DNA from 3 places in the Gordonia polyisoprenivorans genome. Region 1 is predicted to be linked to each of the others. Evidence: predicted binding sites of a transcription regulator. Region 1 holds the regulator's gene; each other region holds the start of a gene.
What was found. Region 1 encodes LexA, which represses DNA repair genes until DNA is damaged. Its sites were predicted from a motif close to CGAACANNTGTTCG; they were not measured.

Region 1 (4,204 bases):
GGCCTCGTCGAGGATCGGGGATGGATCGGGACGGTTGCCAAGCTGATTGCCGACGGCACCCCGGCCCCGGCCGCGGCCGCCGCGGCCACCGAACAGTTCGCCGCGATGTTCGCCAAACTCGGCGGGATCATGGCCGAGCGCATCACCGACCTCAACGACGTCCGCGATCGGGTGGTGGCCGAGGTGCTCGGCGAACCCGAACCGGGGGTCCCCGTGCCCGACGAACCGTCGGTGCTCCTCGCCGACGACCTCGCGCCCGCCGACACCGCCGGCCTCGACCCGAAACTGATCACCGCGCTGGCCACCCGGCTCGGCGGCCCGACCAGTCACACCGCGATCATCGCCCGCCAACTCGGGATTCCGTGCGTGGTGGCGGTCGCCGGTCTCGACGAGGTATCCGCGGGCACACCTGTGCTCGTCGATGGGACGGCGGGAACCGTTGTCGTCCAACCTGATCCGGAGCGCGCCAAGGACGAGGTGGAGCAGAGCCGGCGGGAGGCGGAGGCGATCGCGGGATGGAGCGGGCCCGGACGCACCGCCGATGGCGTGGAGGTGGCCATCCTGGCCAACGTCGCCGACGGCGTCTCGGCGCGCGCGGCCACGGCGTACCCCGTCGAGGGGGTGGGTCTGTTCCGCACCGAACTCGCCTTCCTCGATCGGGCCGACGAGCCGTCGGTGCAGGAGCAGGCAGCGCTCTATCGCGAGGTCATCGAGGCTTTCGACGGCAAGAAGGTCGTCGTTCGGACCCTGGATGCCGGCTCGGACAAGCCACTGAAATTCGTCGATCACGGCACCGAGGCGAATCCCGCACTGGGGGTACGGGGCAACCGGATCGCCGCGACACATCCCGAGATCCGTGCCGGACAACTCGACGCGATCGCCCGCGCCGCGCAGGAGACCGGGACCACGCCCTGGGTGATGGCGCCGATGATCGCCTCGGCCGCCGAAGCCGCCGAATTCGCCGCCGAGGTCCGCGGCCGCGGGCTCGTGGCGGGGGTGATGATCGAGATCCCGTCGGCGGCGATCCTCGCACCGTCCATCCTCGCCGAGGTCGACTTCGTCTCGATCGGCACCAACGACCTGACGCAGTACACGATGGCCGCCGACCGGATGTCGGCCGAACTCGCCGGGCTCACCGACCCGTGGCAGCCTGCCGTGCTCTCGCTGATCGCCGGTGTCGCCGAGGCCGGCACCCGCAGCGAGACCCCGGTGGGGGTGTGCGGCGAGGCCGCCGCCGACCCGCTGCTCGCGTGTGTTCTCGTCGGACTCGGCGTCACCTCGCTGTCGAGTGCCCCGGCCGCGGCGCCCGCGGTGGGGGCGAAGCTCGCCGAGGTCGACCTCGAGGCGTGCCGCTCCGCCGCCCGTGCCGCACTGGCCACCGCATCACCGGCCGATGCGCGTACCGCGGCAGCCGAAGCGTTGCGCGGCTGAGCGATCCGACCGAACGGTCCGGCGCGGGTGGCTCCGCTCAGATGCGGCGCATCACCGTGACGACCTTGCCCAGGATCGCGGCGTCGTCGCCGGGGATGGGCTCGAACAGGTCGTTGTGCGGCATCAGCCACACATGACCGTCCTTGCGCTTGAAGGTCTTGACCGTCGCCTCGCCATCGATCATCGCTGCAACGATGTCGCCGTTGTCGGCGACGTTCTGCTGCCGTACGACCACCCAGTCGCCGTCGCAGATGGCCGCGTCGATCATCGACTCGCCGACGACGCGCAACAGGAACAGCGACCCGTCGCCCACGAGTTCACGCGGCAGCGGGAAGACGTCCTCGACGGCCTCCTCGGCCAGGATCGGTCCGCCGGCCGCGATGCGCCCCAGGACCGGCACGAACGTCGGCGTGGGGAGATTCGACGCATTCGGATTGTCGTCGGTGGGTGTGGGATCGCCGTCCTGGACGTTCACCGCACGGGGCCGGTTGTGGTCGCGTTTGAGCAGACCCTTGCGCTCGAGGGTCCGTAGCTGGTGTGCGACCGATGAGGTCGACGCCAGGCCGACGGCGTCGCCGATCTCGCGGATGCTCGGCGGGTATCCCCGCTCGCGCACGGACTTGCGGATCACGTCGAGCACGCCCTTCTGGCGCGGGGTGAGCGCGGCCTCGACGGCCGCCGGATCGATCGGGCCGGTCGCGACGGTCTCGTCGGAGTCGTCCGAGTCGGTGACGGTGGTCGCCTCGGGGTCGGACGAACGGCCCTTCTTCTCACTCATGGGGTTCGCATCCTTTCGGTCGGTGCGCACGTCCTGTCGGAGTACGCCCTGGTTGACGGGCCCTGTGGAGAGCTGAACACCGGCCAGGGTAGCCGAGGCGACAGGCAACCTCAAACATGTGTTCGACGTGTCGCGAGAAATTGTCGGAGCCCCGTGGTAGAACTCGAACATCCGTTCTTCGAATGCATGATCGAGACAGGGAGACACCATGCCGACCGTACTTCTGCCCACCACGCCGGGCGCCGACGACCTGCAGGTTCGGTCCCGGCGGACGGCCCACCACACCGCCGCCCGCCGCGGGACATCGATTTCGGCCCGCGCGACCGTCGAACACCGCGTGCTCAAACACCGGTCGTCGGAGCGCAGTCTCCCGGAACGGCGCACGCTCGAGCGCGAGCCGGCACGCAGGCGACCGGCGTACGCGGGCCCGGCCCGGCCCGGTGTACGCCGCGCTCCGCTGGTTGCGGGTACCCGCTGTTCCTCGCCGGTCGGCCCGCGTGTCACCGCGCATCGCACCGCCCGTCGGAGCGGTGCGATGGTGGCTGTGCTTACCGGCGTCGCCCTGGCGCTGCTGGTCTGGCTGGTGGCCGTGGCCGGCAGCGATTACCAGCAGTCGACCACCCCGACGCCCACGGCGACCGAGGTCGTGCACGTGCGAGCGGGGGAGTCGTTGAACTCCGTCGCGGCGCGGGTGGCCCCCGATCTCCCGCGGCAGGCCGTCATCGAGGAGATCACGAAGATGAACGAGATGACGGGCAGCGGGCTGCAGGTCGGGCAGGCGCTGCTCGTGCCTGCCTACCGGTGACGTCACGGCCGGACGATCACACGGTAATTCCGCCGCTGTGGGGCGGTATTGTCGGTGTATGCGCTGCCCGTTCTGCAGGAATGATGACACCAAGGTCATCGACTCCCGAGTTGCCGACGAGGGGCAGGCGATCCGCCGTCGCCGCTCCTGCAGCGCATGCGGTCGCCGGTTCTCGACGGTGGAGACCGCCGTCCTCGCCGTCGTCAAACGCAACGGCGTCACCGAGCCGTTCAGCCGGGAGAAAGTGATGCGTGGGGTCCGGCGCGCGTGTCAGGGCCGCCAGGTCGACGAGGACGATCTCGCGCAACTCGCCCAGCAGGTCGAGGAGACCGTCCGGGCCTCCGGGGTGGCCGAGATCCCCAGCAACGAAGTCGGATTGGCAATCCTCAAACCTTTACGCGACCTCGATGAGGTCGCCTACCTGCGATTCGCGTCGGTATACCGCTCCTTCGATTCCCTCGAGGATTTCCAGCGCGAGATCGACGACCTGCAGGGCAATCTGACCCACGACCGGACCACTCCTGCGTCCGGCGCAGTCTCAGCCGAGTCCGTCCAGAGTCCGTAGCGCCCGCTTTTCCGAGACCGGGTACCGCGTGCCCAGTCGCTGCGCGAACAGACCGACCCGCAACTCCTCGACCAGCCAGTGCGCCTGGTCGTTGACCGCATCCCGCCTGCCGTCGGGCACTTGCGCGAGCCGCTGATTCCAGCGCTCCACCACCCGATCCAGCGCCTGCATCCCGGCGCGATCCCGCGCGGCAGATGCGGGCAGATGCTCCAGCCGTTCACGCGCGGCGTGGAGATAGCGGGGCACCTGCGCCAGATACTCACGTGGGGTGGCGGCGACGAAGCCGTCGAACACCAGATGGTCGAGCTGTTCGGCGACGTCGTCGGCGGCGAGTTGTCCCGAATGGGTGTCGATCACCCCGCGCAATGCCACCAATTCCCGCAGCACGTCGACCGCGAGGCGCAGATACTCCGGAGCGGCATCGGTCACCGCTGGTCGCAACCGCTGAGCGAGCGCGGCGAACGCCTGGGGGGAACGTACGGTACGCAGCTCGTCGGCGTCCACGAGATCACGGATCGCTCGGCGTGTGCAATCGCCGAACAACCGCGCCGACTCCCGATAGGGACTCTGGCTCAACGCGATTCGACCAGCGGGGTCGAGTCCGGCGGCAGCCTTCGGGCTCAGT
Region 2 (4,204 bases), 370 kb from region 1:
TGACCCGACCGTTCGGCGAGTTGTTGCGTCGGCGCAGTGCCGGTGTCCGAGATCTGTTCCACGGCAACGTCATCGCCGAGGATGGACCATCGGCGGATCCGGATGGTTGGTGGCAGGCGCCCGGCGCGGACGTCCCACTGCTCGCCGGCGCCCGCCATCTGTTCGTGACGGCTTCCCTCTTCGGCAATCCGCGCCACCCGCTCGGCCGCTTCATCGGCGACGGTCTGGTTCTGACGCCAAGCGGTCGAGGATTCCATCGCTCCCGGCGGATCGGATTCCGCGACGAGGACGGCATGCACCTGGGCCGCGCGAACCATTTCACGCTGCTCAACCACGACGAGATCTACCTGTGGCTCCGTGACGGACTCCGTCCGCTGCGAGCGCTCACCGCCGGCTAGGGCACGGCTAGGGCGTGTCTCCCAGGTCGAGCGGATTGTTCTGATGTGACAGCCCGTGGCGCGCGAGCCTCAGCTACGGTGAGCAGCCTGCGGCGAGCGCGTACGGCATACTAGATGCCGACTGGGCACTTCTTGCTCAGTCAGTGGCTGCAGGCCTGATGATGCATCACCCTCCAACCGCATTCAACCGTCACCTCGACGAAGGAACTCCCTCCGTCGCTTCCTGCGGCCGTTCCAGGCGATTTCCTTGCGCCCTGGTCATCGGGAGCGTGCCAACTGCGGACAAACCCCATAGGCCATGCCAAGTGTCACGGCCCCTACAAAAGGTCAACGAAAACTGATGTCTATCAACATGATTACCGCCGGAGACGAACGACTGATCCTGAACAGCATGCTCGATCACAACCGTCGAGCGCTCGTCGAGACCGTGCGAGGTCTCGACGAGATGAGCGCGCGCCTGCATCTGGTTCCTTCGCTGACCACGCCCATCTCGTTGATCAAGCATGCCGCGGCCGCCGAACGGATCTGGTTTCAGCGCTTCTGGGCAGGACTTGAGGAACAAGAATGCGATGGCTACTCGCGCCGCGACGAAGGCACCTTCACAGTGGCCGAAGACGAGACATTGGAGGAGGTGATTGCCGAGTTCGAACGTGCCGGGACACGCTCGCGAGACATCGCTGCCCGCTTCTCTCTTGACGACATCAAACGTCAACCCCGTGAAGGGCTGGTCAGCATGCGCTGGACACTGGTCGCTATGATCACCGAGTTCGCCCGCCACGCGGGTCACGGCGATATCCTCCGCGAACAGATCAACGCGGTCGGCCACCACCACCCCGGCACATAGACCTGTAGTGGTGGGTGACCCGCATGCGCCCACAGTGAGCCTTAACGTTGAAGCCCTGGTATTCACTGGGGTGATCGTCGATCTCGGCGGGGTCTTGGAATCGTCGACACGATGGACTTCATCAGCGACCGACAGGTGAACTGGGTTGTACTCCAGACAATTTCGCCGCGCGAACCAGCGATCTATAGGCGGCGGGTGCCCTTGGCCCACTATCGGCTTGAGCCATCAGCCCGAAAGGCGCGCAAACCTGCGAACCAATTGACGCTATGTATTGAGGTTGAGGTCTTCGGCGGGTATACTCGAACATGTATTCATGGGGTGATACATTCGAGTATCGCGCGAGGGGGTGATCGCGGTGGCCGATGTCGATGGTGGAAAGGATCCGTCGGCTGCTGCGGACATGCTGGACCTGTACGCGCAGCTGCATGGTGTGCTCGACCGCATTGCTGCCGCATCGCCACACGTGTTGTCCGATACCGACCTGGTGACGGTCACCGAGGAACACGAACGCGCCGCTCGGCGGATGGAATCGGTGAGTCAACCCGCACTGATCGAGGTCGAGAACCGCGGCGTGTACCGGAAGCTGGGTTTTCAGAACATCTCCGGCTTTCTGAGCCGCCGATTACGGATCACCGACACCTTCCGCCGTAAACGCCGGTTGCAGGCGTTGGGGCAGTTCACCTCACCGACCGGTACGCCGTTACCGCCGTCGGCACCGACCCTGGCCGACGGTGTCGCCGACGGAGTTCTCGGCCCGGACCACGTCCACGCGGTCCTCGACGTGCTCCGCAAGATCCCGGTGGCGTTGCCCGCCGAGGTCCACACCGCAGCGGAGCAGACGTTGGGTCAACTGGCACGCGAGCACACCCCCGCGGAGTTGGGGGTCCTCGGGCAACAACTGCTTGCACGGGTCGATCCCGACGGCGAGCTGACCGAACCCGCCGACCGGGCCCGGCAACGGCAACTATGGTTGGGTCGTCAAGACGCGCAACAGATGTCGATGATCAAAGGCCGCCTGGACCCGGCCACCCGAGCGATGTTCGATGTGGTGCTGGCGTCATGGGCGGCCAAGGGCGTCAACAATCCCGACGACGAGAACTCCCCGCACGGATCCGTCCAGGACGCCGACCCAGAAGCGTTGGAGGCCGCGGCCCAACGCGATACACGCACCACCGCACAACGCCAGCATGATGCGTTCCGTGCCCTGCTCCACGCCGCCCTCGACGGCGGGTTACCGGGTAAGAGTCATCGGGGTCTGCCGCCGCAGTTGATCGTGTCGATCACCTCCCAGGAATTACGCGAGCAGGCCGGTCTCGGACGTACCGCCTCCGGTACGACACTGCCGATCGGCGATGTGGTGGAGGTGGCGGCGCGGGCGCAACTGTATTTGGCGGTGTACGCCGATCATTCGTCGGAGATCTTGTATTTCGGGCAAGCCCGTCGGTTCGCCTCACGGGGCCAGCGGCTGGCCCTGGCCGATTCCTACGGGGGCTGTTCGCATCCGGACTGTTCGGCGCCGATGGTGCACGTCGAAATCCACCACGCCGCCCGTGACTATGCGCGGGGCGGGAACACCGACATCCACGATCTCGCCCCGGCATGCGGTGTGCACAACAGGATGGTCGGCCCCGACGCCGGCCAGTACACCACCGAACTGATCCGCAGTGGCCCCGACGCCGGACGCTTCGGCTGGCGACTCAACACCGAACCCGGCCAGCCACAGAACCCGTTGCGGGTCAACAAGTTCTTTCGGATTGACCGGACGTTTCGGGCCGCGGTCGAACACATCCGAGACGCGGCCGGCGTACCGGCCGACCCGCCACCACCACCGGTGTCGAGGTGCGAAGCCCGCCTCGACGCCGGGGTGCAGCGAGTCGTGCACCGCGAAGCCAACAGCCGCCACGGCCACCGACGGACCGGCCCACACGATCACCCACCACCCGGACCGAATCCACCCGGGCTGGGCCCACCCGACCGTCATCGACCACAGGCACCACGAGGCGACATCAACTTCTTCCTCGCCCACCCCGACGCAGCCTGACCAGGCCAACGAGCCGACAACCACACACACGCGAGGTCACCGGCACACCACAACGGATGCCGGTGACCTCGCCGTGCGTTGATGACGGGCCACCTCTGCGCCATCCTCGAATCCGGCGGAGCGGCTTGACCTTCAGGTAGGTCGAGGTCCGATGATGTCCCGGTGACCAATTCGGAGATGATGTCGATCGGGGCGTTCGCCGACGCGTGCGGCCTGACGACGAGCGCCCTACGTTTCTACGACGACGCCGGGCTTCTGCGACCAGATCGCGTCGATCCAGGCTCGGGCTACCGCTGGTACACCCCGGGCCAATGTGACCGTGCGGTCCTGGTTCGACGTCTACGAGAGATCGGCATGCCCATCGTGGGGGTGCGGAAGATGCTCGACTCCGCACCGCTCGATGCGAAGCGTTGTCTCGACGATTACCTCGCGGAGATCATCGGCGCGGCCGAAGCCGCACGGTCGACTGCCTCGCTCATCAAGGCACAGTGGGACATTCAGCCAGAACCCGGTGTGACGACGATCAGTGGACCGATGTTTGCCGCCGCAACCGACCAGGTTCTCACCACCACGGCATGCGACGCGGAGTTCGCTGTCCTCGGCGGGGTTCGCGTGGAGATCGACAACGGGGCTCTCACGATGACCGCCACCGATCGCTATCGGCTCACGACCCGATCGCTCGTCGCCGGGCAAACGGGCGCGACGTGGGCGGGCACGGTCAGCGCAGACGACCTGCGCCGGTGCCTGGCCGATCTCCGACACTCCCCTGTCGTTGAGCTGACCGTCGCCGACGATGACCTCACGATCACGCTTCCCGGCGGACGCCGGCGTCACTGCCGACTGATCGACGACACCTTCCCGGATCATCGTGCGCTGCTCGGGGCATTGCCGACTCCGACAACAACGATGCTGACGTCGCGG
Region 3 (4,204 bases), 2.8 Mb from region 1:
ACAGCATCGCCGCGGTGGGGGCGAGCTCCTTGATGCCGTCCTTGATCATGTCGCTGATCCCGAGGCCCGCGCCGGCGAAGAGGCCGAAGGCGACGGGAACCAGGATCAGTGCGACAACGGGTGTCGCGCGTTTGGTGATGATGAGGAACATGAAGGTGGCGACCATCGCCAACCCGAGTGCTACCAACATTGCCTGAACTTTCTGCCGTGTTTCCCGACGACTCTGCGGTGTCGTCGGCTACACGAGGAGTCTGTGGGTAATGCGGATCACAGTCACTGTTGTGCTCGTAAGTCGTGTTTTGCGCATTTTGCGCACCGTGTCGTCCGGTTCAGTCGGGCAGCATCGGGGCGTCGTCGCCATGGTCGCGTCCGACGAGCACTGCTCGGGTGACGGAGTCCCGGCCGAAGCGGTTACGGAGTTCGTCCATCGTGGCGTCGAGTTCCGGCTGATGATCGTCGTCGAAGGGCAGGGTCATCTGCAGCGAGTCGGAGTCGTCGAGGTTGGCCAGCGACAGCCCGATCAGCGTGCACCCGCGTTCCCGGATGAGGGGCAGGGCGTCATCGAACAACGCCCGGGCACAACCCATCAGTACCTGGGTGCGGTCGGTGGCCTCGGGCAGGGTGCGTGAGCGCGTGGCGCGGGAGAAGTCGTCGAAACGCAAGCGCAGCACCACGGTTCGACAGACACGATCGGCGCCGCGCAGTCGCTTGCCGAGCCGTTCGACGATGGCGATGATCGTCGCCTCGATCTCGGCCTCGGGCCGGGGCCTGCGGCCGAGGGCCCGCTGTGAGCCGATCGAGCTGCGCCGCTTGCCGGTCTCGACACGGCGCGGGTCTTGCGCGAGCGACAGCGCGAACAGGTGTCGGCCGGCGCCGGGACCGACGATGTGGCACAACGCCTTCTGGCCCAGACGCGCCATGTCACCGACCGTCGCGACCCCCGCGTCGGCGAGTTTGGCCTCCGTCACGGGACCGACACCCCAGAGCCGGCGGACCGGAAGCGGGTGCAGAAACGCCAGTTCGGTACCCGGCGCGACCTCGAGCAAGCCATCGGGCTTGCCGACGGCGCTTGCCACCTTGGCGAGGAACTTCGTGCGCGCGAGGCCGACCGTGATCGGTAAGCCGACCTCGGTGCGTACGCGGGACCGCAGGGTCTCGGCGATGGCGACCGGATCGCCGACGAGACGCCGGAGTCCGGCCACATCGAGGAATGCCTCATCCACGGAGATCCCCTCGACGAGAGGCGTTGTGTCGCGGAAGATCTCGAAGACCGCTCGACTGGCCTCCATGTACGCCTCGAACCGCGGACGTACCTCGATCGCATCGGGACACAGTGCCCGCGCCTCCCGGCCGGGCATCGGCGTCCGGACACCGCGCGCCTTCGCCTCGTAACTGGCGGCCAACACCACTCCACCACCGACGATAACCGGCCGACCCCGCAGCGCCGGATCGTCACGCTGCTCGACGGAGGCATAGAAGGAGTCCAGGTCGGCGTGGAGTATCGATGCCTCCCGTCTCGTCCCGCTGTCGATGCGCATCGGTCGAGCCCTTCTATCCGGCGCGTATGCGCATCGAACGTATGGGCGAATACTACCTCAGCTCTTCGACCAATGGTCGAGGTGCGAGGCGCCCCGGCCCTTCCCGGATCGGTCGTCGAGGTGCTCCGCCGAGCCCTTTCCGATCGGTGGTCGAGGTCCTTCCCCGATCGGTGGTCGAGGCGCGAGGCGCCCCAGGCGGCGAGCCTCGAGACCCTGCCGAACCCCAGGCTGGAACCCCACCACTAAACCTACTCGAAGAAACTTTCGACAACCGCTTGCCAACCCGACAAACCCGGCATATGATCGAACACAACAGCACACAAACACATGTGCGCTTATCGCCGGGGGTGACAATCATGGTCGACACCGCACTCCCTGACGTGTCTGGGTTGTCGACCACCCAGAAAATCGCCCTCGCCCACACGCTGATGGACGAGTTGGCCACCGATGATTTGACCGGCCTGTCCAACGATGACCTGGTGTCGGTCGCTCAGTCCACCGAACGGTTGATCACCCGCGTCACCGTCCAAGGCGATCGGCAGATCGTCGAGTTCTCCGACCGCCATCTGGCGCGGGAGTACGGGTTCGGGTCGATCATCGACGCCATGATCGGCTTGTTGCGTGTGTCGGAACCGTGGCGGCGGTGGAAACAACTCAAAGCGACCGCCACCTTCCACACCGTCACCGGCGAGGTTGCTGCGCCGAAATATCCGGCGTTGGCCGAGGCGATGGCCTCCGGGGCGGCCGGCCCCTCCCACGCCGCAGTCGTCATCGACGTGTTGGACCGCATACCTACGACAGTGCCGTTCGACGAAAAAATGTCGGCCGACGCCACGATGGCCGGGTTCGCCCGCACCCACACCCCCTCCGATCTCCGGATCCTGGGGGCACGGGTGTTGGCGCACCTCGACCCCGACGGTGAGTTGACCGACGATGCTGATCGGCAACGCCACCGCCAGATCCGCATCGGCCGTCAAGACGCCCAAAAAATGAGTGGGCTATCGGGGCAGATGACTCCCACTCTGACCGCGCACCTCGAAGCAGTACTCGCCGCGTGGGCGGCGCCTGGAATGAACAACCCCGCCGACCCGGAGTCCCCGACCGGTAGTCGCGAGGATGCCGACCCCGACCAGGTGGCGGCTGCCGCAGCCCGCGATCACCGGGATCAGGTGCAACGCAACCACGACGCGTTGGAAGCGGTCCTACGTGCCGGACTCGATGTCGGACTCGGCCCGCACTCCCATCGCGGCCTGCCACCGCACCTGATCATCAAAACGTCGCTGTCGGAGTTGATCGCGCAAACCGGGATGGGCGTCACGGCGACCGGCACCCTCCTCCCAATCCGGGATGTGATCGCTTTGGCGGCCCACAGTCAGCCGTGGTTGGCGGTGTTCGACGACCACACCAGTCTTCCCCTGTATTTGGGTCGGGCGAGGTTAGCGAGTCAAGGGCAGCGGATCGCCCTGTTCGCCAAAGACGGCGGTGAGTACTGCTCGTTTCCCGGATGTACCCAACCCGCCGCGCACGTCGAAATTCATCACGCCACCAAAGACCACGCGAAAGGCGGACTCACCAACATCGGTGACCTCGCCCCCGCCTGCGGCAAACACAACCGGATGGTCGGCGACAAACCCGGACAATTCACGACCGGCATCTATCGCGACGGGCCGTGGGCCGGACGATGCTGGTGGCGCACAAACACCCCCGTCGGCGCAGCCGAACCGAACCCGAAACGCACCAACGCGCTCCCCGACGTCGGGGCCACCTACGCTGCGGCGTTGGCTCGCGTCCGGGCGGAGTTGCATCCACCACCCGACCCACCACCAAGTGGTGCCGATACCGATCTCGCCACAAGCGACGACCGGGACTCGATGCTGCCCACCAACCGAATCCGGCGCAGCCAGGTCCCGATCGGACACGGATACTACGACCTCGTCGAAATCCTCCACCCTGACCCCACGTCAGACTCGCCGGTCGAGAACCGACTCGCCCAACTCCTCGGCGACCGCGCGTTCTAGACCCGGGGCGCACTTCCGTTCGGGGTTGGAAACCAGCAGCGGTGCAACAGGTCTCGAGGCTCGTCGCTAACGCTCCTCGGCACCTCGACCACCGGAAGAAGGGGAACGCCGCTATCGCTCCTCGGCACCTCGACCACCGAGGATGAGATTTCCCGGCGTCTTCTGTGATCGCCGGCGACTCCCCCTCCCGATGGTCGAGGCCTCGAGACCGCCGACAGCCGACATCGGAAACCCCACAGCGGTGATAGACAAGAGGACATGACCGGTCGAGAGCTGCCGAGACCGACGGCGCCGTCGCTGGCGGAGCTGCGTCGGCGCAACAGCGAGAAGTGGCGCAGCTACCCCGACGACGTGTTGCCGTTGTTCGTGGCGGAGATGGACTATCCGATCGCGCCGGTCGTGGCCAACGCCATGCGCACCCAGATCGAGACCTCCGACCTCGGGTACGCCGGCACCACCGGCAACGTGGGACCGGCGTTCTCCGGATTCGCCGAACGGCACTGGGGCTGGCAGGTCGACCCCGACGACGTGCACCTCACCACCGACGTCAGCGTGGTGATCGTCGAAGCACTCCGGGCCGCGATCTCACCCGGCGACCGCGTGATCATCACGCCACCGGTGTACCCGCCGTTCTTCGAACTCATCCCG

Region 2: a site for LexA is predicted at 1,543-1,556, ahead of J6U32_RS16330 (HNH endonuclease signature motif containing protein). Genes of this name have one in related genera too.
Region 3: a site for LexA is predicted at 1,859-1,872, ahead of J6U32_RS02235 (HNH endonuclease signature motif containing protein). Genes of this name have one in related genera too.

Annotation. Positions count from the first base shown of each region.
Region 1 covers NZ_CP072203.1:3,267,800-3,272,003, forward strand. Annotated here, with positions in the region: gene ptsP (phosphoenolpyruvate--protein phosphotransferase) at 1-1,431, shown strand, start outside; gene lexA (transcriptional repressor LexA) at 1,469-2,209, opposite strand; gene J6U32_RS14780 (LysM peptidoglycan-binding domain-containing protein) at 2,418-3,014, shown strand; gene nrdR (transcriptional regulator NrdR) at 3,073-3,579, shown strand; gene hrpA (ATP-dependent RNA helicase HrpA) at 3,553-4,204, opposite strand, start outside.
Region 2 covers NZ_CP072203.1:3,637,921-3,642,124, reverse strand. Annotated here, with positions in the region: gene J6U32_RS16340 (esterase/lipase family protein) at 1-398, shown strand, start outside; gene J6U32_RS16335 (DinB family protein) at 739-1,242, shown strand; gene J6U32_RS16330 (HNH endonuclease signature motif containing protein) at 1,598-3,283, shown strand; gene J6U32_RS16325 (MerR family transcriptional regulator) at 3,446-4,204, shown strand, end outside.
Region 3 covers NZ_CP072203.1:465,530-469,733, forward strand. Annotated here, with positions in the region: gene J6U32_RS02225 (CitMHS family transporter) at 1-190, opposite strand, end outside; gene dinB (DNA polymerase IV) at 330-1,538, opposite strand; gene J6U32_RS02235 (HNH endonuclease signature motif containing protein) at 1,895-3,556, shown strand; gene J6U32_RS02240 (MalY/PatB family protein) at 3,815-4,204, shown strand, end outside.